One region of the Alteromonas sp. genome, then DNA from elsewhere that is predicted to be linked to it. Evidence: predicted binding sites of a transcription regulator. Region 1 holds the regulator's gene; each other region holds the start of a gene.
The links. Region 1 encodes sigma-54, which starts transcription at its own class of promoters, with help from an activator protein. Its sites were predicted from a motif close to GTTGGCACGNNNNTNGNNT; they were not measured.

Region 1 (6,875 bases):
AAGCAGGAGTTCTCTGATGGGACATGAAGTCACTTTTTACGGTGTGATCAGTGAAGAGCGGTTTGAAAAACTCAAAGGGCTGAAACTGCTCGTTTGTGATATCGACGGCGTATTTTCTGACGGCAGAATTTACCTTGGCAACAATGGTGAAGAGTTAAAAGCCTTTCACACCCGCGATGGCTATGGCGTTAAAGCATTAATAAACAGTGGTGTGGACGTTGCTGTCATAACCGGCCGCGACTCGGCCATTGTAAAGAATCGCATGACCGCCCTGAATGTGAAGCACATTATTCAGGGTCAGGAAGATAAAGCCACGGCTATGGCTCAGTTGTGCGAAATGTTGAATCTGGCGCCATCAGAGGTCGCAGCTATCGGTGATGATATGCCGGATCTTGGCATGTACCGGTTTGCCGAAACAAAAATTGCGGTGAAAGATGCCCATCCGGCCGTTACCCGCGAAGCGAACTGGATCACCACAAAAAATGGTGGATTCGGGGCAGTACGGGAAGTCTGTGATGTAATTTTACAAGCGCTCGGTACGCTGGACACCATACACGGGGCCAGTGTATGAACCGTTTAGGGATCAGTATTTCTGCGCTGTTTGTTATGGCGCTGCTGATGTACCTTCCTGTATGGATGGCAGAAGAGCAGGCACCGGCGAAAAAAGCCGGTGCAGACGCCTTACGCCCTGCCTATAAAGCAAAGAATTTGACAACCACGCTGTACAACGAAGAAGGCAAACTCAACCACGAAGTCTTTGCCGCCTCTATGGAGCATTACGACCAACTAGGCTTTGTGTTATTCGACCAACCCAAATACACTGTCTATGTGAATGATGACGAGGCCCCATGGCAAGTTACCGCTGATGAAGGCACACTCTACAACGATGACCTGATCCAGCTGGAAGACAATGTGCTGATAAAAAGCCTGAACCCTGAAGAGTTTATCCAGACCATCACAACCAATTTTATTAAGGTGAATCTGGATGACAAAACCATGACTTCAGACCAGCCGGTAGATATACGCGGCGTACAGACCATCATTAAAAGTAACGGTTTCAATGCGAACCTGCGTACCCAACAATATGAGTTAATTGATCATGTGCAGACAATTTATTCCCCGGGCAGTTAGCCTTTTTGCAGTAATAACGCTGCTTGCTGTTGCCGGTGAGGCAATGGCCGGCTCCGGTGATTTTGAAAAGCCGATTACCGTGGATGCCAAGTCACAGTTTATCGACGGTAAGAAGAAAAAATCGGTTTTTAAAGACGATGTGAAAATCACCCAGGGTTCACTCATTATTGCCGCAGATGAAGTGGAAGCCATCGCCAGTGAAGGCGAAGGAAAAGAAATTTTTATCGCCCGCGGAAAACCAGCCAGTTATTCTCAAACCCTGGATGACGGTGCAAAGGTAAAAGCCAGCGCAAATGAAATTCGCTACGAAGTCGCCAAACAACTTATTTCCTTGCAAGGTGATGCGAAAATCCAGCAAGATACCAGCATGGTCCAGGGAGATAGCATCACCTATGACATGTCAAAAGAGCAACTTCTGGCAACCGGCGGTGAAAGTAACAGCAACGGCCGGGTAACCACGGTTTTCCGTCCTGACACAGTTAAAGAGTTGAAGGAAGAGAACAAGACTTCAGACAGCAACGAAAACGAGGGTAACTGAGTTACATGGCAACCCTGAGTGCGACTCATCTGGCAAAGTCGTATAAATCACGCCAGGTCGTCCGTGACGTTAGTTTATCGGTTTCTACCGGACAGATAGTAGGTCTGCTGGGTCCTAACGGTGCAGGTAAAACCACAACGTTTTACATGATTGTCGGTCTTGTGCCGCTGGATAAAGGCAAAATCCTCATAGATGAGCAGGAGCTGACTCACCAGCCAATGCACGAACGTGCCCGCCGGGGAATTGGTTATTTGCCCCAGGAGGCATCCATTTTCCGCAAGCTGACCGTACATGAAAACATCATGGCGATATTGCAGACGCGTAAAGACTTAAAAAGTCATCAACGTGAGCAGGAAGCGGATGCACTACTTGATGAATTTAATATTAACCATATACGTAATAGCACAGGTATGAGTTTGTCGGGTGGCGAACGCCGCCGGGTTGAAATTGCCCGCGCACTGGCAGCCAATCCGCAATTTATTTTGCTCGATGAACCCTTCGCCGGAGTTGACCCGATTTCGGTTAATGATATAAAGAAGATCATTCAGCACTTACGGGACAGAGGTATCGGTATCCTCATCACCGACCACAATGTCAGGGAAACCCTTGATGTGTGTGAAGAGGCCTATATCGTCAGTCATGGAGAACTGATTGCTCAGGGCACCGCAGAACAGGTATTAAGTAATCAAAAAGTTCGTGATGTATACCTTGGTGAGCAATTCAGGCTATAGTTAAGATATCGGGATGAGCATTTAGCGGAGATTTCGCCACCGGCACTCACACCGCTACAACCGGATGTCCTTTTTAGAGTTTATATAAGACGTAGATGAAACCATCTTTACAGTTAAAATTTAGCCAACAACTGACAATGACGCCTCAGCTTCAGCAGGCGATCAAGCTATTGCAGTTGTCTACGCTGGACTTACAACAAGAAATTCAGGAAGCCCTCGACTCTAATCCTTTGCTGGAAGTCGACGACAGCTCCGACAACGATGTAATTGAGAAAAATAACATCGATAATGATGACAGCATGCAAGAGTCTGCATCAGCCTCATCTTCTGACAGCATGGATACCGGGGAAGCACTGGAAAAGAATGATTTACCGGACGAGCTGCCCATCGACAGTACCTGGGATGAGTACATTTCTGCGTCTTCTGCACCCGCGCCCGGCCCTTCCGGTGGCGACGATGAACAAATCTTTCAGGGTGAAACCACCGAAAATATTCAGGACCATCTGCTGTGGCAAATGCGTCTGACACCTTTTTCTGATACAGACCGCGCCATTGCACTGGCGATCATCGATTCTATTGATGAGTCCGGCTATCTCACGGTTACCGTTGACGACATTCTGCAAAGCGTTAACAGTGAAGATATGGAAGAGCCCGTTGAAGAAGATGAGGTTGAGTGTGTACTTAAACGTATTCAGCTTTTTGATCCTCTCGGTTCCGGGTCCCGCACACCGCAGGAGTGCTTGTTAGTTCAGCTGGCACAATTTGCACCGGAAACACCGTGGCTGGAAGAAGCTAAACTGCTGCTCAGAGAGCATTCCGATCTGTTGGGCAGTAAAGACTACCGTACGTTAATGCGTAAAACCCGCCTGAAAGAAGATCAGTTGCGGGAAGCGATGCGTTTGCTGCAAACGCTTAATCCCCGTCCGGGCAGTGCATTAATTACGAAAGAACCCGAATATGTCATTCCGGATGTATCGGTTGCGAAGAAAAATGGCCGTTGGGTTGTAGAATTAAACCCCGACAGCCTGCCTAAGCTCAGTGTTAATCAGCAGTACGCTGCAATGAGCCGTAAAGCAAGAAACAGCAGCGATTCACAATTTATCCGCTCTCACATGCAAGAAGCTAAATGGTTCATTAAGAGCCTTGAGAGCCGGAACGATACGCTGCTGAAAGTAGCAAATTGTATTGTTCAGCAACAGATGGGCTTTTTTGAGCATGGCCCTGAAATGATGAAACCAATGGTGCTGAATGATGTCGCAGAAATGGTAGATATGCACGAATCTACTATTTCCAGGGTAACAACGCAGAAGTACATGCACACGCCCCGTGGTATTTTCGAGTTGAAGTATTTCTTCTCCAGCCACGTTGCCACTGAATCAGGTGGAGAGTGTTCATCGACAGCGATTCGCGCCCTGATTAAGAAGCTGGTTGCCGCTGAAAATCCAGGCAAGCCACTGAGTGACAGCAAGATTGCTTCGTTGTTGGCCGATCAAGGCATTATGGTTGCCCGGCGAACAATAGCAAAGTACCGGGAATCCTTGTCGATCCCGCCGTCTAACCAACGCAAAAGCCTTATCTAACTTAAGGCTGCTCAAAATAAGGAAGACGAAATATGCAAATCAACCTTTCTGGTCATCACATTGAGATCACTGATTCTTTGCGTAATTATGTCGATACTAAGTTCAGCAAACTGGAACGTCATTTTGACCACATATCAAATGTGCACGTTATTTTAAATGTTGAAAAGCTTAGCCAAAAAGCAGAAGCAACGGTTCATCTTAGCGGCGCGGAAGTCTTCGCCTCTTCCGAAAATCAGGACATGTATGCTGCCATTGACAGCATGGTCGATAAACTCGACAGGCAGGTCCTGAAACACAAGGAAAAGCTTAAAAAGCACTAATTGAATTCATGGATATACAAGCCATAGTCAGCCTGGACCGCACCGAGTGTGCGGTCCAGTGCAATAGCAAAAAACGCATTCTCGAAATCATCAGCGGGATTGCAGCTAAAAATAACCCCGATGTAGATGAAGCCACCGTGTTAAGTAGCCTGCTGGCCCGTGAGCGAATGGGCAGCACAGGTATAGGTAACGGCATTGCCCTCCCCCATGGTCGTCTGGCCGGACTGGAAAAAGTCATCGCCATTGTGGTTACCAGCACGCCCGCCATCGATTTTGATGCAATCGACAATAAACCTGTGGATATTTTCTTTACTCTGCTTGTCCCTCAGGAACAAACCGAAGGACATTTACAAACTCTGGCCATGGTTGCCGGGAAACTCAGCGATAAAGAAACCATAAAAACTATCCGCAAAGCTCAGACAAGTGATGATATTATTCGCGCATTACAGTAACTTAGTGTAATACGCACCGACAACACGTGACTTCAGGAGAAACGGCGTGAAGTTAATTATCATCAGCGGACGTTCAGGTTCAGGAAAATCAGTAGCACTTCGTGCCCTTGAGGATCTGGGGTATTACTGCGTCGATAATATTCCGGTTAATCTGCTACCAGCCCTGACACACACTGTCGCCGATGAATACGAGCAGGTAGCTGTGAGTATTGATGTCAGGAACTTGCCTAAAGAGCCTTCTGAGCTGGTTGAAATTCTCGACTACCTGCCTCAGTCATGGACTGTCACCATCGTATATATTGACGCAAGTGACGATATGCTGGTGCGCCGGTTCAGCGAAACCCGCCGGTTACACCCGCTGGCCAAACTGAATAAATCATTGTCTGATGCCATTCAGACAGAACGGGAATTACTGGCCCCCGTAGCAGAAAGAGCGGATTTGAATATTGATACCGACTCTCTGAGCATCCACCAGCTGGCAGAATTAATCCGCGAGCGTATCCTCGGTAAGAAAAGCTCACGACTTGTTCTGGTATTTGAATCATTCGGCTTTAAACACGGTATTCCCAAAGATGCAGACTATGTATTTGACGCCCGTTTTCTGCCAAACCCTCACTGGGAGCCGGATTTAAAACACCTGACAGGCCTGGATACACCGGTTCAGGTTTTCCTCAGTTCCCAGCCTATTGTGACTAAATTTATCTGGCAGATTCAGAACCTCATCACGACCTGGCTGCCGCACCTTGAACGGAATAACCGCAGTTATGTGACAGTCGCTATCGGATGTACCGGCGGACAGCACCGTTCAGTTTATGTAGCGGAATCACTGGCGAAAAACTTCCGGGAATCTCATCCTGATGTCCAGATCCGCCACAGGGAGCAAAGTAAATAATGCGCATAGAGAAATCTCTGACTATTGTTAATAAACTGGGCCTGCATGCCCGGGCTGCAACGCAGTTGGTGCAACTGGCGAATCAGTTCGATGCCGAAGTTATTTTACAAAAAGGCGATAAGCAGGCTAATGCCAATAGTGTACTGGGACTGATGATGATGGAAAGTCATCAGGGGGAACAGGTTACTGTGATCTCTGAAGGTCCTGATGCTGAAGCTGCAATGGATGCTGTTGAGGCATTAATTGCAGGCAGATTTAACGAAGATGAATAGCGCCGGCACACCACTGAGTGTGTAGTGCCGGCGAAGGCTTAAAGGCAAACCCGTTGAAACGTTTCATCAGTTTAATCATCTTTTTGACAGCGATGGCTTATCAAAGCTCTGTATGGTGTGCTGAGCACAGAAAAAGTCTGACAACCGGTGGTACAGCCTGGCCTCCTTATCTGTACATAACAGACAATAATGAGCCGGCCGGTGAAGACTACCAATTGTTGAAGTCGGTTTTAGGCAAGCTGGATTATGCACTGGAAAGCCAGATCCTGCCTGAAAGACGGGTCACTCAGCAAATAGAACTGGGGCAAATTGATGTAGTTACAGGTGCAGCTTTCACACCGGCGAGAGCACTGAAAAACTATTTTTCTGTTCCTTACCGCAAAGAAACCATCAGCTTTGCCTTTCATCCTTCCCATCATAACGAATATGCCGGCAAATCTCTTGAAACCTTACTAAGGGAAGGCAAAACCCTGGCGTTAAATACCGGTGGGTGGTTCGGCGACTGGTTTAATGAAACAGTCACTGAGCAGTACAGCGCGCAGCTTATTCATCTGGATTCCGTTAAACGGCGGTTACAGTTTCTGAACAGAGGCCGTGTCGATTTGGTGCTGGACGATATCAGAGTGATTAGCTTTAATGCTGAACTGCTGCATCTCGAACTGGAAATCAGTAATAATCCCGTTAACGTACAGGACGTCCACTTCATGTTCAGTAAACAATCTGTGGACCCGGGCTTCATCGATAAATTCAATCACGTCCTGTCTGACTATGTTAAAGACCCGGATCCTGCGATCTGAGCCTTCAACCTCACGTCTTATTCCGCTGCCGCATTGTCCCTGACATTTTTTTGCACCGTAATCGCGGCAAACAAACTCAGTACAAAAGCCATCCCATAAAATCCTTTTTCACTCAGCAACAGGTTGGCATTTACCAGACCAACGACTAACAGTGCAATAGCA
Region 2 (6,875 bases), on a different contig from region 1:
GGCAATACCTTCAGCCACATTCAGTGTATTAGTAAGCACAACGGGGGTTTCAATTTCTCCCAGCTCCCGGATTTGACTGATCCCGGCCATTTTGCCGTATCCATTACCCACGTATACCGCAGCCGGTACCTTACGCTGCCGTAAATTGCCCTCTGCCGGAATAATGGCTGTCACACCGGTGTGAATGTCTTTTCCTTTATGAAGGGTTACCTGCCCCACCCGCACACCTGCGACATCGGTTATGCTATTCAGTTTTCCGGGAGCAAGTACGCCCGGAGCAATGCCAATATCGCGGGCTCTGACTTGCTCTGCGTCAGCGCTGACATACATAAATGGCAACACCAGCAGTAACACAGGAAGAAATCGTTTTCTCATGTTGTTTTCGTTTTTTATAAATAGAAATGGGGAAGGAAAAGTGTCACACGATAGTGCAAAAAACTCAAAAGGAAGACGGCTACGTACCGGTTATAAAAGACTGATAGCATGTTCGATTAAAAACAGACAGGCACCAATCAACCCGCCCACTAAGGTACCGTTAATACGCACTTTTTGCAGATCTTTACCGATATTCAACTCAATTTGTTCCGCCATCTGGTTGTCATCCCAGGCCAGAATAGTTTTACGGATATGATCAGTAAGAAAATCCGCCAGCTCCGGTGCCATGGCTCTGGCGGCTTCTGCGATGTGTACATCAATAGCGTTTGCCAGTTGCTCATCGTTGGCCACCGATTTACCGGCTTCCTGCAGTGCATGGGATACCCGGCTTGTGAACTTGCCGTCTGTGGCTGCAACATCATCAATTAACCAGCGTTTCACGTCGCCCCACACCTGAAACAGGTACAGCTGAAGGGTATCGTTGTTCAGCAACTGGTTACGGATATTTTCCAGCTTCTCTGTCATAGCAGGGTCGGTTTCCATCCTTGCGGTGAAGTCCTCCAGCTGGCGGTCGAAACTCTGGCGGACCGGATGTTCATTGTCATTGGCAATATCCGCCAGAATGCTCACAATGGCTTTGGAAGCGATGTCAGCGCCCTGCTCGCTCAACCAGGTGGTTGGCAGTATTTTCTCCAGTCGCCGGTACTCTGCTTTCAGCCAGCTATGCAGCTTTTCAGCAATAAACATCTGACTGTCAGGCCGGTGAGCAAGCTCTGCGATTTTATAAAGCAATTGATCCAGCACCTCCTGATGGCGCTTATCACGGGTCAGAACCCGTAACGTGCCGGCCGCGAGAGGTGAAAGATCCATTTTCAGCAGTGCCCGCTTTACTCCGCTTACCATCATGTCCTGAACGGGTTTATCGTCCAGCGTGTTTATGATCCCTACCAGCGAGCGCGCAGCGAAGCGACTCAGACGGTCTGCATTTTGAGGCTCCCGCAACCATCTTGCCATTCCCTGAGCAGGACGGGAATCATTGACCAGTTTTTCGATAGCGACTTCATTGAAGAATTTTTCCTTCACAAAGCGGGACAAATTACCGGCAACCGCCGCTTTGTTATTCGCTACGATATTCGTGTGAGGGATTGGAAATCTGGCCGGAATAGGCCTGAACAATGCGCTGACGGCAAACCAGTCAGCCAGCCCGCCAACCAGCGCAGCTTCTGATGCCATCTTAATGAGACCGGCCCAGGCGGGCCATGGCGTTATCCACTGCCGGTACTCTGCCAGCGTCGCAAGAATAAAGACAAACGCAGCTCCTACCAGCCAGAAAAGCGCGATGCGTTTTGCACGCCGGAGCTGCTGCTGTTTATTATCCGGTAGCACGTTTGTCCTTGTATTAATATTGCCTTACTTACCTGACTGCACGTCATCAGGCGTATACATCCTATCCACTATATGGTGATGAAAGTGCAGCCGGCAAACCCTTTATGACAATTACGGGTGGTTAAATGTAAAAGGATATTAATCCCACTGCGGCGCGAAATCCGGATCCACGATACGTTCGCCGTTATCCAGCTCATCAATGCGCGCCACATCATCTTCTGACAGCGTGACAGCGGTATAATCGAAGTTCGCCTGCAAATGGTCCTTATTCGTTGATGAAGGGATGGCATGGATACCTTTTACTTCCATCCACGCCAGTACAACCTGGGCAGGATTGGCTCCGTGCGCGTCAGCAATGGCTTTGAGTTCATCATTTTTCATGACTTCGCCCACCGCAAAGGGCATATAGGCGGTAGTAGAAATACCAGCCTGCTTACAATGTTCAACCACCTGACGGTTTTGCATAAACGGGTGAAGCTCTATCTGATTAGTGAGTATCTCGCCCTCTCCAAGGATCTCAACCGCTTTGTCGATTTGTGCCATAGTGAAATTCGACACACCGATATGGCGCGTTAAACCTTCTTCTTTAGCCTGCTTCAGTGAGGCTAAATATGACTCCATGGGAATATGATCATTGGGTGACGGCCAGTGGATGAGCAGCAGGTCAACATAGGCCATTTTCAGTTTGTTCAGACTTTCGTGCACAGACGGAATGAAGTGACCCTTATCAAGATGGTCGTGCCATACCTTGGTGGTCACGAACAGTTCTTCACGGGGAAGACCGGCAGTTTGAATTGCATTGCCGATTTCTTCTTCGTTGCCATAAAACTGGGCGGTATCGATATGGCGGAAGCCGGTGGAAAGCGCATCTGAAACCGTTTTTCTTGCTACCTCTCCTTCTAAACGAAACGTACCTACACCTAATTGAGGCATCGATTGCATTATCTTCTCCTGTTTTATGAATTCACCTTGTCTACGCTAAGACATTGAATACAGATTACTTCACTTTCTTCAGGTATTGGTTTTAATACTTGCATGCCAACGGCCTTATCGTGCAAATGCAAATGCATTGATAGGCTTGTGTTACGACTAAAGTTTAAGTGAACAGGACGAATACGATGCGACGCGCTATCACTCTTCTCGCTGCCGTATTGCTTTCAGGTCAGGCTTTTGCGGCGAAAGATACTTTCTTTGTAGGTGTTGAAGACAGTTCAGGCAGACAGGTCCACCCGGTCAACGGTGGTAAATATCAACCGGTACTCGATGCGGTGATGACAGCATTTGCTCTTGAAGAGGGCTTCGAACTGGAATATGTGCCCCTTCAGGGCGACGCTTACGATCAATGGTTTAAAGAAAACACGATTGATTTCCGCTTTCCGGATCATCCCCGCTGGTCTGCCACAGACGGCACGTTGTTTTACAGCCAGCCTGTGGTCGGTATTTGTGAAATCACCCGTGTTTTACCTGAGAATCAGTGGATGCGAATTCCCGACGTGACTGCACTTGGTATTATTGAAGATCAGCCGGTTTCCAGTGACTGGTTAGAACAGGAACGTAAAGGCTACACAAAAATAGTGTCATTCGCTGACCCGACACTCCTGGTAAAGGCGCTGGTTGACGGTGAAGTTGATGCCATTATCACAGACAGTGAACAGCTGAATGATGCAACTGCAGCACTGAAGCTGTCAGGTAAACGCATCGTGGCATCAGCACATATTCAGGATAAGAAAGAGAGCCTGCGGATTTCCAGTGAGCAGTATCCGGCGATGCTGGAAAAATTAGATGAATTTCTCAAAACGCACCGCGGGCTGATTGCTCAGGTTGCCCGCCGGCACGGCATTGATAACGGGCGTGCCTGTTTAAAGAAACGCCCTTCCCGTCAGTCAGAGCTGGCTGACTGATTACGTTGATGAGACTGCCGTGTACGGTGCTTTTTCACCGAGCGGCGCATGCGGGTAAGGCGGGCGTGATCCAGTTTACCCTGTCTTACATCCACCAGCGTTTGTGTTTCATCGTCCAGTTGCACCAGTTTACGAAGGGCATTTAACTGCTCCAGCGGCAGCTCTACCCAGGCACCCTGCGGTAAACGCTTTTGCAGCTCCACCGGTCCGTAGCGCACGCGAACGAGACGGCTGACCTGCATTTCCTGAGACTCCCACAAGCGACGTACTTCGCGGTTACGGCCTTCAGACAACGTCACGTTGTACCAGCGGTTCATGCTCTCTTCTTCACCGGCAGGCTTAGAACGGGCTTTGATTTCAGTAAACCGCGCCAGACCATCTTCCAGTTCAACCCCTTTCGTCAGCGTGTTCAGCGTTTTACCGGATACTTCACCGAATACGCGTACAGCATACTCACGTTCTACTTCACATTTAGGGTGCATTAAGCGGTTTGCCAGTTCACCGTCATTGGTGAACAACAACAGGCCACTGGTATTGATATCCAGCCGGCCCACGGCAATCCAGCGTCCCACGCGGATAGCTGGCAAACGGTCAAATACTGTGGGGCGGCCTTCAGGATCGTGACGGCTGCATAATTCACCTTCTGGCTTGTTATACATCAGTACACGGCATACCGGTTTTTCTGCCTGACGGGATAACAGATGACCGTCCACACGGATTTGCTGGCCGGACTCAACACGGTCACCCAGTGTCGCAATTTTGCCATCTACCGATACCCTTCCGGCTTCTATCCACCGTTCCATTTCACGGCGGGAGCCCAGTCCCTGGTTAGCCAGGACTTTTTGCAACTTTTCACTCATTTTCTTCTCGCTTTTGTTCAGCGGTTTCAATCGCACGGTCGTCGTCAGACGGTGCCTCCAGTGTAGCCGTCGCAGGCGGCTGTTCGTTGTCTTCAAGCCCTTCAAAAACCTCAGATCCGGGTAAATCGGCCAACGACTTTAACGAAAAATAATCCAGAAACTGTCTGGTAGTGGCATATAACGACGGTCTGCCCGGCACTTCTTTGTGCCCTACCACTTTTATCCAGTCTCTTTCTGTCAGGGTACGGATAATATTACTGCTGACTGCCACCCCGCGTACCGCTTCAATTTCGCCGCGGGTTATGGGTTGACGGTAAGCAATTAACGCCAGCGTTTCCAACATTGCACGGGAGTAACGGGGCGCGTTTTCCTGCCACATGCGGCTCAGCCAGGGGCTTAAGCTGTCCAGTGACTGAAAGCGGTATCCGCTGGCCACTTCAACCAGTTGAATTCCTCTGGGCTGATAGTCCAGCACCAGCTCTTTGAGCACCTCGTTCAGCGCCCTTTCACTGACTGTAAATTCAGCCAGCACAGACTCACGCAGTGCCAGTTTAGTCATAGGCCCATCGGCAACAAACAGTGCGGCCTCGACCAGTTGCTTAAGCTGGACTTTATTAATCTTCTTCATGACGGCCCAATTTTACATGAATTCTGGCAAATGGTCCTGTCTGAACGCACAATAAAAGCTGTTCTTTTACTAATTCCAGAATCGCCAGAAAAGACACCACCACACCTGCTCTGCCTTCTTCCGGCGTGAATAACGCATCCAGCGGTGTGTAGGTCTCACTGTTTACCATAGCCAGAATCTGGCTCATGCGCTCACGGGTACTCAGCGCCTCCCGCTCAATTGTATGATGTTCAAACGCGGCAGCCCGCTTCATGGCATGGCTGAATGCCAGCACAAGCTCCTGCAGTGACACATCCGGCTCTATCCGCACCGGTTGCACACTCAGCGCCACATCAGCCTTCACAGCAAACACATCCCGCTCCATACGGGGTTGTTCATCCAGCGATTGTGCAGCTTCTTTAACGGCTTCGTATTCTCTTAACCGGCGGATAAGTTCCGCTCTGGGGTCTTCTTCATCTTCCGGTTCATCGCTTCGCCTTGGTAGCAGTAACCGTGATTTTATTTCAGCCAGAATCGCTGCCATCAGCAAATATTCGGCAGCTAATTCCAGCTTCAATGTTTTCATAACCTCCACATATTCCATGTACTGCGCCGTAATGTCTGCCACGGGTAAGGTTACGATTTCGAATTTTTGTTTGCGGATAAGGTACAAAAGAAGGTCCAGCGGGCCTTCAAAAGTTTCCAGAATGACTTCCAGTGCATCGGGGGGAATGTACAGATCTGACGGCTTTTCTATAACCGCTTCGCCATTGATAAACGCCAGTGGCAAAGGTTGCTGAACGGGGTCGCTTACTGCCGCCGGCGTTTGTTCATCTGTCATCTTAAGTGCTGTTCGTCCGTGTTGTGATTGTTTTACAGGAACGGTGACGGGTCGCCACTGCCTTCCCTGATCACTTCCGCATTGCCTTCAGAGAAATCGACAATGGTGGTGGGATCTTCACCAAGATACCCGCCATGAATAATCAATCCTACCTGTTTTTCCAGCCTGTCGCGGATTTCATCAGGATCTGACTCTGCCATTTGTTTACCAGGCAGGATCAGCGATGTGGACATCAGCGGTTCATTAAGGGTTTCCAGCAACTTAAGTGCAATCACGTTATCCGGTACACGGATCCCGATGGTCTTCCGCTTCGGGTTTTGTAACCGGCGGGGTACCTCACGGGTAGCTTTAAAAATAAACGTATATGGACCCGGAGTGTTATTTTTTATTTGCCGGAAAGCGGTGTTATCCACTTTGGCATAAAACGATAATTCGGACATATCACGGCACATCAAAGTGAAGTTGTGATCTTGTTCGATTTGCCTTATCTGGCAAAGGCGTTCCAGCGCCTTTTTGTCTTCCATCTGGCAGCCAATGGCGTAGCCGGAATCAGTGGGATACACCACCACTTCGCCCTGCCGGATTAACTCCACAGCCTGATTCAATAATCGCTGCTGTGGATTTTCAGGATGAATATAGAAAAATTGACTCATTACAATGTCCTGTTACTGATGGGCGGGCAGTGCCCAGTCATGCCAGACTGGCTTGAGGTGAGAAGCGATACCTAAATTACGCCCCAATTCTGTCCACCTGGACGGGAAGTGAAAATCAGACCCCGCCGAAGCCAAAAGATTGTGCTCGCTGGCAAGCTCGTTGATAAGCTTTTGCTTGTCAGGATTGATACCGGGAAAAGCCGTTTCGATGGCCTGTCCACCGTGATGCGCAAAATCATTGACCAGACGGCG
Region 3 (6,875 bases), on a different contig from region 1:
GGAAGGATGGTTCGCAATATCATTAAGCAGACTGAAACCCTCGTGCATAATGTATGCGCCGCGCGTCAAATAATCGTAAGCCTGATAATTCATTACGTCTCTCCTCAAATACTGGCTGGGGCTAAGACCTTTTGGGGGATGAAAAGGTTCACTTGATGTGGGGTAACCTGAGCGGCCTCTGAAGGCCGCTCAGGAGGGACTTATGCTTTTGCTGCGCTTTGGAATTTCGCAGTCATTTCGTCGCTTAAACCTTTGAACATCTCGCCAGCTTTCTGCTGTGCATCAGAAATTACTGCATATGAGCTTTTCGCTGCATCAGTAACAGTTTCCTGAATAGTTTCAACATATGCCTTGTTCATTTCAGCCAGACCAGACAGATCTTTCTGCTGAGAAGCTTTTTCAAAATAAGACATATTTTCAGATAACAGAGATGAATACAGGGCGTTCTGTTTTTCTGCCAGATCCTGCATTGTACTCATGTTCAATGTCGCAAGGTCAGTCATCGGCTTCATTGCGCTTTTCATTTGCTCGTTCATTTGCTCAAACATTACTTGTCTCCAGTTTCCGGGGTAAGTTAGCTAGTTGATTTAGTCGTTGTCGCAGTCTTCTTAGCAGTCGTGCGACGGGTACGTGTTGCTGGTTTCTTTGCTGCTGCGGCAGGTTTTGCCTCAGCAGTCGCTTCCTTTGCTTCTTCAGCAACGGCTTTTGTCTCTTCAGCGGCCTTCTCAACAGTTTCCTTTGTTGCTTCAGCCACTTTTTCTGCTGCCTTTACCGGCGCTTTCGCGGCTTCAGGCGCAGCTTTTTTCGGTGCGGCAGCTTTCGTGGTTTTTTTCACGGCTGCTGTCGCTTTTTCAACTGTTTCTTTGGTTTCTTCTGTGGCGGTGGCCAGACTGGCCGCCATCACTTCGGTCATTTCTTCACGCATGGCGTTAAGGGTGGAGTAGGTGTCTTTCGACGCACTGGTCATGCGTTCACGCACTGACTCAGCCAGTTCAGAATTCGCTGTCATTACACCTTTAAACTCTGTTTGTTTCGTTACCGCTTCAATGTAACGAACACTGTCGCTCAGCAAACCCGTAAATAACGTGGTTTGGTGTTGAGACAGACTTTCCAGCGTTTTTGTATTCACAGCAAACAGCGTATGTACCGGTTTAGTGGTACTTTTCAGCTGTTCTGAAAACTTGCCAAACATACTCTTCTCCCGACCAGTTGATGAAGTCCTTCTGCTGCGTTGCAGCAAGATTTGATTAGATATTAACCAGGGCATTTGAAGAGATCAACAAAAATGTTGCGGTGCAGCAAGAATGTTTAGACGATTATTTAATAAGCAAATAGCTTTTTATGCTGCTCTGCAGCATTGAAGAGGAAATGTGGCAGGTGTGTCTGTTTCGGGGCAGGAGAATTGCTCCCCTGCCAGTATATGATACTTACTTCTGGTTCTTCTTCCAGGCATCCATATTTTGTTCGATGATTTTGTTAAACATACCGAAGGGCGTGTTATCCATCATATTTTTCATCATACCCTGTACCTGATCCTGTTGCTCTATGAAGGTAACAAGAGATTGTTCAAGGTACTGTCGCAGAAAGTCCTGCATGTCAGTGTCGTAATATCGGATTAGTTGTTTTAGTAACGAATTCGTTAACAAAGACTGGTTTTCGTTGGCTTCGGATTCACTGATGATTTGCAGCAATAATGACTTGGTAATGTCATCTTCACTTTTGGAGTCAATCACCTTAAATTCCTGACGTTCATTGATTAACGCCTTTATATAATCGAGGTTAACGTACTGACTCTGAGATGTGTCGTACAATCTGCGATTAGGATATTTTTTAATGATGATCATAATGTTACCTCCGGCGGTGCTGAAATGAGAGTAACGCACAAAATGCCGCTGCGGCAACCTAAAAGGTGTGAAAATAAGCGACACTCTGACTACCTTTTTCACTGATAAGAAAACCTGGATTTAGTTAACTTGCTGAAATTATTAATTAAATCGTGATTGGCATAGTTATCGCTGTATCACTGTTGAGAGCCTGAATAGCCGGATTATCTTTCTTTTAATCACATTCATTTGAAGATAACGCATTTCAGGCAATTCAAATGAAACCGGAGATTATTATGACTAAACTTGTCAAATCACTTGTGATGAGCCTCGCTGTTGCTTGCACGTTAAATTTCGCTGCACAGGCAGCTCAGGAAACCAAAGAGGCTGCCCCGTCAAGTGCGCCGATGACACAGTCGAAGGATTTCGATGATGCAACTCTTGAGAAATTTACTGTCGCGATGAATGCGGTCAGTGATGTTGCAGATAAATATCAGTCTGAACTGAAAGGTGACGAAACACCTGAGAAGATGCAGCAAATTCAGCAGGCTGCACAAACTGAAATGGTAACTGAAATTGAAAAAACCGGTCTTGAGGTGCAAACCTACACGACCATTGCACAACTGGTACAAACGGATGAAAAACTGAGATCCCGTGTACTGGATATCGCTAAAACACAAAACAGCGAATCGTAATACTGAATCCTCATGTAGACAGAAGCAAAGCGGGGCGTTGAACGCCCCCTTTTTTTGTCTGCCGGCTTATCCCAGCTGTTTTTTCACGTAACTGCCCGGGGCTGCTTCGATGGCCGGATATTTTTCACTTTCACCGGGCTGCGGGGCATTTACTTTTGTTTTCCGGTGACTCTGCAACCATGCATGCCAGTCTGGCCACCATGAGCCTTCCTGCTTCACAGCACCATCAAACCATTCGCTGGCACTTGCCGGCAGATTGTCGTTAATCCAGTGCGGATATTTCCCGGGATCTGGCGGATTTATTACCCCTGCAAGGTGTCCCGACCCGGCGAGTACAAAGCGTGTATCGCCTGATACCAGTTGTGTTCCTTTGTAGGCGCCCTGCCACAGCACAATGTGGTCTGCCAGAGTAGTCAGGAAATACACCGGCACATCGATATTTCCAAGGTCGATGGGAATGCCGTCAATTTCTACTGCCCCCGGCACTTTCAGTTTATCTTCCCAGTACATGGTGCGGATGTATTGCTTAAAACAGGCCGCGGTGATGTTGGTGGCGTCGCTGTTCCAGAATAAAATATCAAAGGCAGCAGGGTCTTTGCCCTTGAGGTAGTTATTAATAAAATACGACCAGAAAAGGTTGTTTTCCCGCAGCAAACTAAAGCTCAGGCCCAGAATGCGGCCGTCGTAAATACCTTTGATGTCCGCATTCTGTTCCATCACAGGTAATGCATCTTCGGTAAGGTAATTACCAATTTCGCCGGGTTCACTGAAGTCCAGCAAGGTGGTCAGTAAAGTGAGTGACTCAATGCGGGTGTCTTTTTTCGCACGCAGATAAGCCGTTGCTGTGCTCAGCAATGTGCCGCCCACACAAAAGCCCACCATATTCACTTTCTTCTTACCGGTGATATCACAAACCACATCAAGGGCTTCCACCGGACCTTTCTTCATGTAATCGAAGAAATCCTGATCTGCCAGTTTTGCATCCGGGTTGACCCAGGAAATCATAAACACAGAAAAACCGGCATCAAGCAGGCCTTTTACCACGGACTTACGTTCGTCGAGATCAAGAATGTAGTATTTGTTGATGAAAGGAGGCACAAACAGTATTGGCGTCGCGAAAGTTTTCTCATGCTTCGGCGTGTAATGAATTAACTGCATCAAATCGTTCTGATAAACGATCTTGCCTTCGGTGGTAGCCAGGTTGACACCTAACTCGAAGGCATCCATATCGGTCTGTGTGATTTTGAACGCTTCAAGAGGACTCTTTTCCAGATCCCGCATGAAATTCTCAATGCCTTTCACCATGTTCTGGCCTTTGGTTTTCAGAATTTCTTCGCACACTTCCGGGTTTGACAGTAAGTAATTGGTCGGTGATACCGAGTTGATATATTGACGGGTGTAGAATTTTACCTGTTCTTCCGACTTGGGATCTTTGAAATGCATGGATGAAATCATGCCCTGCAACATCTTGGAATTAATCAGGTAAGCCTGCTTCATGTAGCTGAATATGGGATTGTCCTGCCAGTCTGTATGAGAAAAACGACGGTCGCCTTTCTCTTCCTGCATAACAGGATGGGCATTCTCTCCCAACATGGCCTTAGTCGCCTGCTGCCACAATTCAGTTTGTTGACGCATGAAATCCATTTGCGTCTGGATAAGCTTTGCCGAATCTACCTCTACCGTGTCGTTTGACAGCAGCGAACCTAACTTCTCCGGGTCGAACATAGCGGATGTCTCCTCACTGCTATTTTTCTTCGTCAGAATGTTATGAACCATGGCGTTAAACTGCTGTGCGTATTGATTCAATGTGTCCAGAATATGATCTTTGTCCTGCTCGTGCACAAAAAACCTCCGTGCTTATTTTTTGCTGGTTCCTGTGGTTGCCATGCTTTCCAGCATCTTTTGATAGAATGAGAATGCTTGCTGACTGCCATCCAGGTAGGGCTTCAGCATGGACATCATGGCTTCCTGATTTCCGCTTTTGATTTGCTCGCTGAGTTGTGAGATGGTGGCCTCATGAAGTTTGCTCATATCCGGCCATCCCATGAGTTCTCTTGCTTCCTTGGGGGAAAGGTCGATATCGATGGAAATTTTCATGTTTCACTCCTTTCTGGCGCCTTCCGGGCCATCCGGATTGATTGTTCTGGCGTAATCATAAGATTACTGCAAGATGACAATGATTTGCACGGTTAGTTTCAGGCTGGAAATTCAGCCGCGAAAACCGCAAAATCCCCTTTGACGTTTTCTATATTGGCATGATAAGTGGCTAAAAAACAGACGAAAGTTAATAAACCAAAGAAAATTGGCAGCAAGCCCCGCCGTCGCTGGCCCGGGCTGTTGTTCAAGTTATGTATTGTCGGGTTCGTGGTGCTGGCAGGGTACATGGTGTATCTGGATGCCCAGATCAAGCACACCTTTACAGGCAATAAATGGGAAGTCCCGGCGCAAATATTTGCCCGGCCACTAATGTTATCTGAAGCGCTGGAAATCACGCCAAAAGAAGTGCTGGATGAACTGAAACTGCTTGGTTACCGGAAGGTCACGAATCCCGATAGTAGCGGAGAATATCGTTATACCGGCAATAAGCTTGTGGTTCAGCGACGGGCGTTCAGTTTTCCTGACGGCGATGAGCCTTTACGTCAGATCACCATTACCTGGCAGGGCAGCCGCATCAGCAGTATCCGGGATGACAGTGCCGGTATTTCACTGCCGAAAATTCGTCTGGAACCCTGGCTTGTCACGCGGATGGTAAGTGGCAGCCGCGAAGACCGTATGCTGGTGAAGCTGAATGAAATTCCGCCTTTATTACCGAAAGCCCTGATCCTTGTCGAGGATAAAGATTTCTACAAGCACCACGGGGTCGCACCACTTTCTATTCTCCGCGCGCTGGTTGCTAACATTCAGGCAGGGAGAACCGTACAGGGTGGCAGTACTTTAACGCAGCAGCTGGTGAAAAACCTGTACCTCACCAGAGAAAAAGCGCTGACGCGGAAAATAAAAGAAGCATTGATGGCACTCATCATCGATGCCCGTTACAGCAAAGATGAAATTTTGCAGGCCTATCTGAACGAAGTTTTTCTGGGTCAGAACGGAGACATGGCTGTGCACGGGTTTGGCCTTGCCAGTTATTTCTATTTCGACCGGCCGGCCAATGAACTCAGCGTACCTGAAATCGCCACGCTGGTGGCCATGATAAAAGGGCCATCCTATTACAATCCGAGACGCTACGAGGAACGGGTTATTGAGCGGCGTAATCTGGTGTTGCGCATTTTATTTGAAGCCAACGAACTTGACCGTAAGCAATACGAATTTGCTGTTAACTCTCCTGTAGGTCTGGCGTCCGGCGCGAGCTTAGCCAGCGGGAAACATCCCGCTTTTATGGATAAAGTGCGCCGTGAACTCAACACCATTCTGGCCGATCCTTCCCTGCGTGACTCCGGGGTGAAGGTATTTACCACGCTGGATATATATGCCCAGCGCAGGGCTGAAAAAGCGGTTGAAAACACACTGAAGGGCCTGCAGTCAGATCGCAAAGCTGAGTTACAGGCCGCGATGATTGTGACTGATATCGCCAGTGGAGAAATTCGTGCCATTGTGGGCAGTAAAGATACCAGCTTCAAAGGGTTTAACCGTGCGCTGGATGCCAAACGTCAGGTGGGATCACTCATTAAGCCGGCAGTGTATCTCACTGCTCTTGAAGACCCGGTAATGTTTAATCTGGCCACTCCTTTACAGGACGAACCCATTACCCTTGAAAATGGCAACGGACAAACCTGGTCACCCCTGAACGCGGATAAGAAATTCCGTGGACAAGTACCTCTGATTGAAGGTCTGACAGAATCGTTAAATGTGCCTACAGTGAATCTCGGTATGCAAGTGGGGCTCGACAATGTGGCAGAAACCATTCACCGGCTGGGAGTAGAGAGTGACTTCCGTGAGGTGCCGGCTATGACACTCGGCGCCATGTCGTTATCGCCGCTGGAAACTAACCAGATGTATCAGACCATTTCGAACAATGGCCGTTATATTCCGCTGCATACTGTGACATCGGTTGTTTCTTCGAATAACCGGCTGGTGTGGCAGAATGCCGATTACTATTCCCAGCGGGTAGATGAGGCCGCGACATACCTGCTGAACTACGCGTTGTATAAAGTGACCACGGAAGGTACAGCTAAACGTGTGGGCAGTAATTTCCCGAATATCAATATGGGCGGTAAAACCGGCACCACAGATGATTACCGCGACAGCTGGTTTACCGGCTTTGACCGGAATAATGTGGCAACTGTATGGGTAGGGAATGATGATAACCAGCCAGTGCTGTTAACCGGTGCCGGCGGGGCCTTACCTGTGTTTGTAA

Region 2: dkgB (2,5-didehydrogluconate reductase DkgB) is a predicted target of sigma-54. The motif match lies at 2,786-2,804, and genes of this name have one in related genera.
Region 3: AC4PME_RS04470 (DUF4168 domain-containing protein) is a predicted target of sigma-54. The motif match lies at 2,000-2,018, and genes of this name have one in related genera.

Annotation. Positions count from the first base shown of each region.
Region 1 covers NZ_CFHOXV010000007.1:30,383-37,257, forward strand. The annotation lists gene AC4PME_RS06595 (KpsF/GutQ family sugar-phosphate isomerase) at 1-17, shown strand, start outside; gene kdsC (3-deoxy-manno-octulosonate-8-phosphatase KdsC) at 17-571, shown strand; gene lptC (LPS export ABC transporter periplasmic protein LptC) at 568-1,131, shown strand; gene lptA (lipopolysaccharide transport periplasmic protein LptA) at 1,100-1,669, shown strand; gene lptB (LPS export ABC transporter ATP-binding protein) at 1,675-2,400, shown strand; gene AC4PME_RS06620 (RNA polymerase factor sigma-54) at 2,496-3,980, shown strand; gene hpf (ribosome hibernation promoting factor) at 4,013-4,300, shown strand; gene ptsN (PTS IIA-like nitrogen regulatory protein PtsN) at 4,309-4,752, shown strand; gene rapZ (RNase adapter RapZ) at 4,799-5,644, shown strand; gene AC4PME_RS06640 (HPr family phosphocarrier protein) at 5,644-5,916, shown strand; gene AC4PME_RS06645 (substrate-binding periplasmic protein) at 5,970-6,713, shown strand; gene yiaA (inner membrane protein YiaA) at 6,731-6,875, opposite strand, start outside.
Region 2 covers NZ_CFHOXV010000033.1:5,589-12,463, forward strand. The annotation lists partial or broken gene AC4PME_RS15535 (P1 family peptidase) at 1-375, opposite strand, end outside; gene AC4PME_RS15540 (DUF445 domain-containing protein) at 466-1,761, opposite strand; gene dkgB (2,5-didehydrogluconate reductase DkgB) at 1,900-2,703, opposite strand; gene AC4PME_RS15550 (type 2 periplasmic-binding domain-containing protein) at 2,880-3,662, shown strand; gene rluB (23S rRNA pseudouridine(2605) synthase RluB) at 3,641-4,522, opposite strand; gene scpB (SMC-Scp complex subunit ScpB) at 4,515-5,150, opposite strand; gene AC4PME_RS15565 (segregation and condensation protein A) at 5,137-5,970, opposite strand; gene AC4PME_RS15570 (L-threonylcarbamoyladenylate synthase) at 6,003-6,623, opposite strand; gene AC4PME_RS15575 (PHP domain-containing protein) at 6,636-6,875, opposite strand, start outside.
Region 3 covers NZ_CFHOXV010000004.1:59,126-66,000, forward strand. The annotation lists gene AC4PME_RS04450 (polyhydroxyalkanoate depolymerase) at 1-93, opposite strand, end outside; gene AC4PME_RS04455 (phasin family protein) at 201-548, opposite strand; gene AC4PME_RS04460 (phasin family protein) at 575-1,192, opposite strand; gene phaR (polyhydroxyalkanoate synthesis repressor PhaR) at 1,428-1,844, opposite strand; gene AC4PME_RS04470 (DUF4168 domain-containing protein) at 2,120-2,518, shown strand; gene AC4PME_RS04475 (PHA/PHB synthase family protein) at 2,585-4,360, opposite strand; gene AC4PME_RS04480 (DUF6489 family protein) at 4,376-4,615, opposite strand; gene mrcB (penicillin-binding protein 1B) at 4,781-6,875, shown strand, end outside.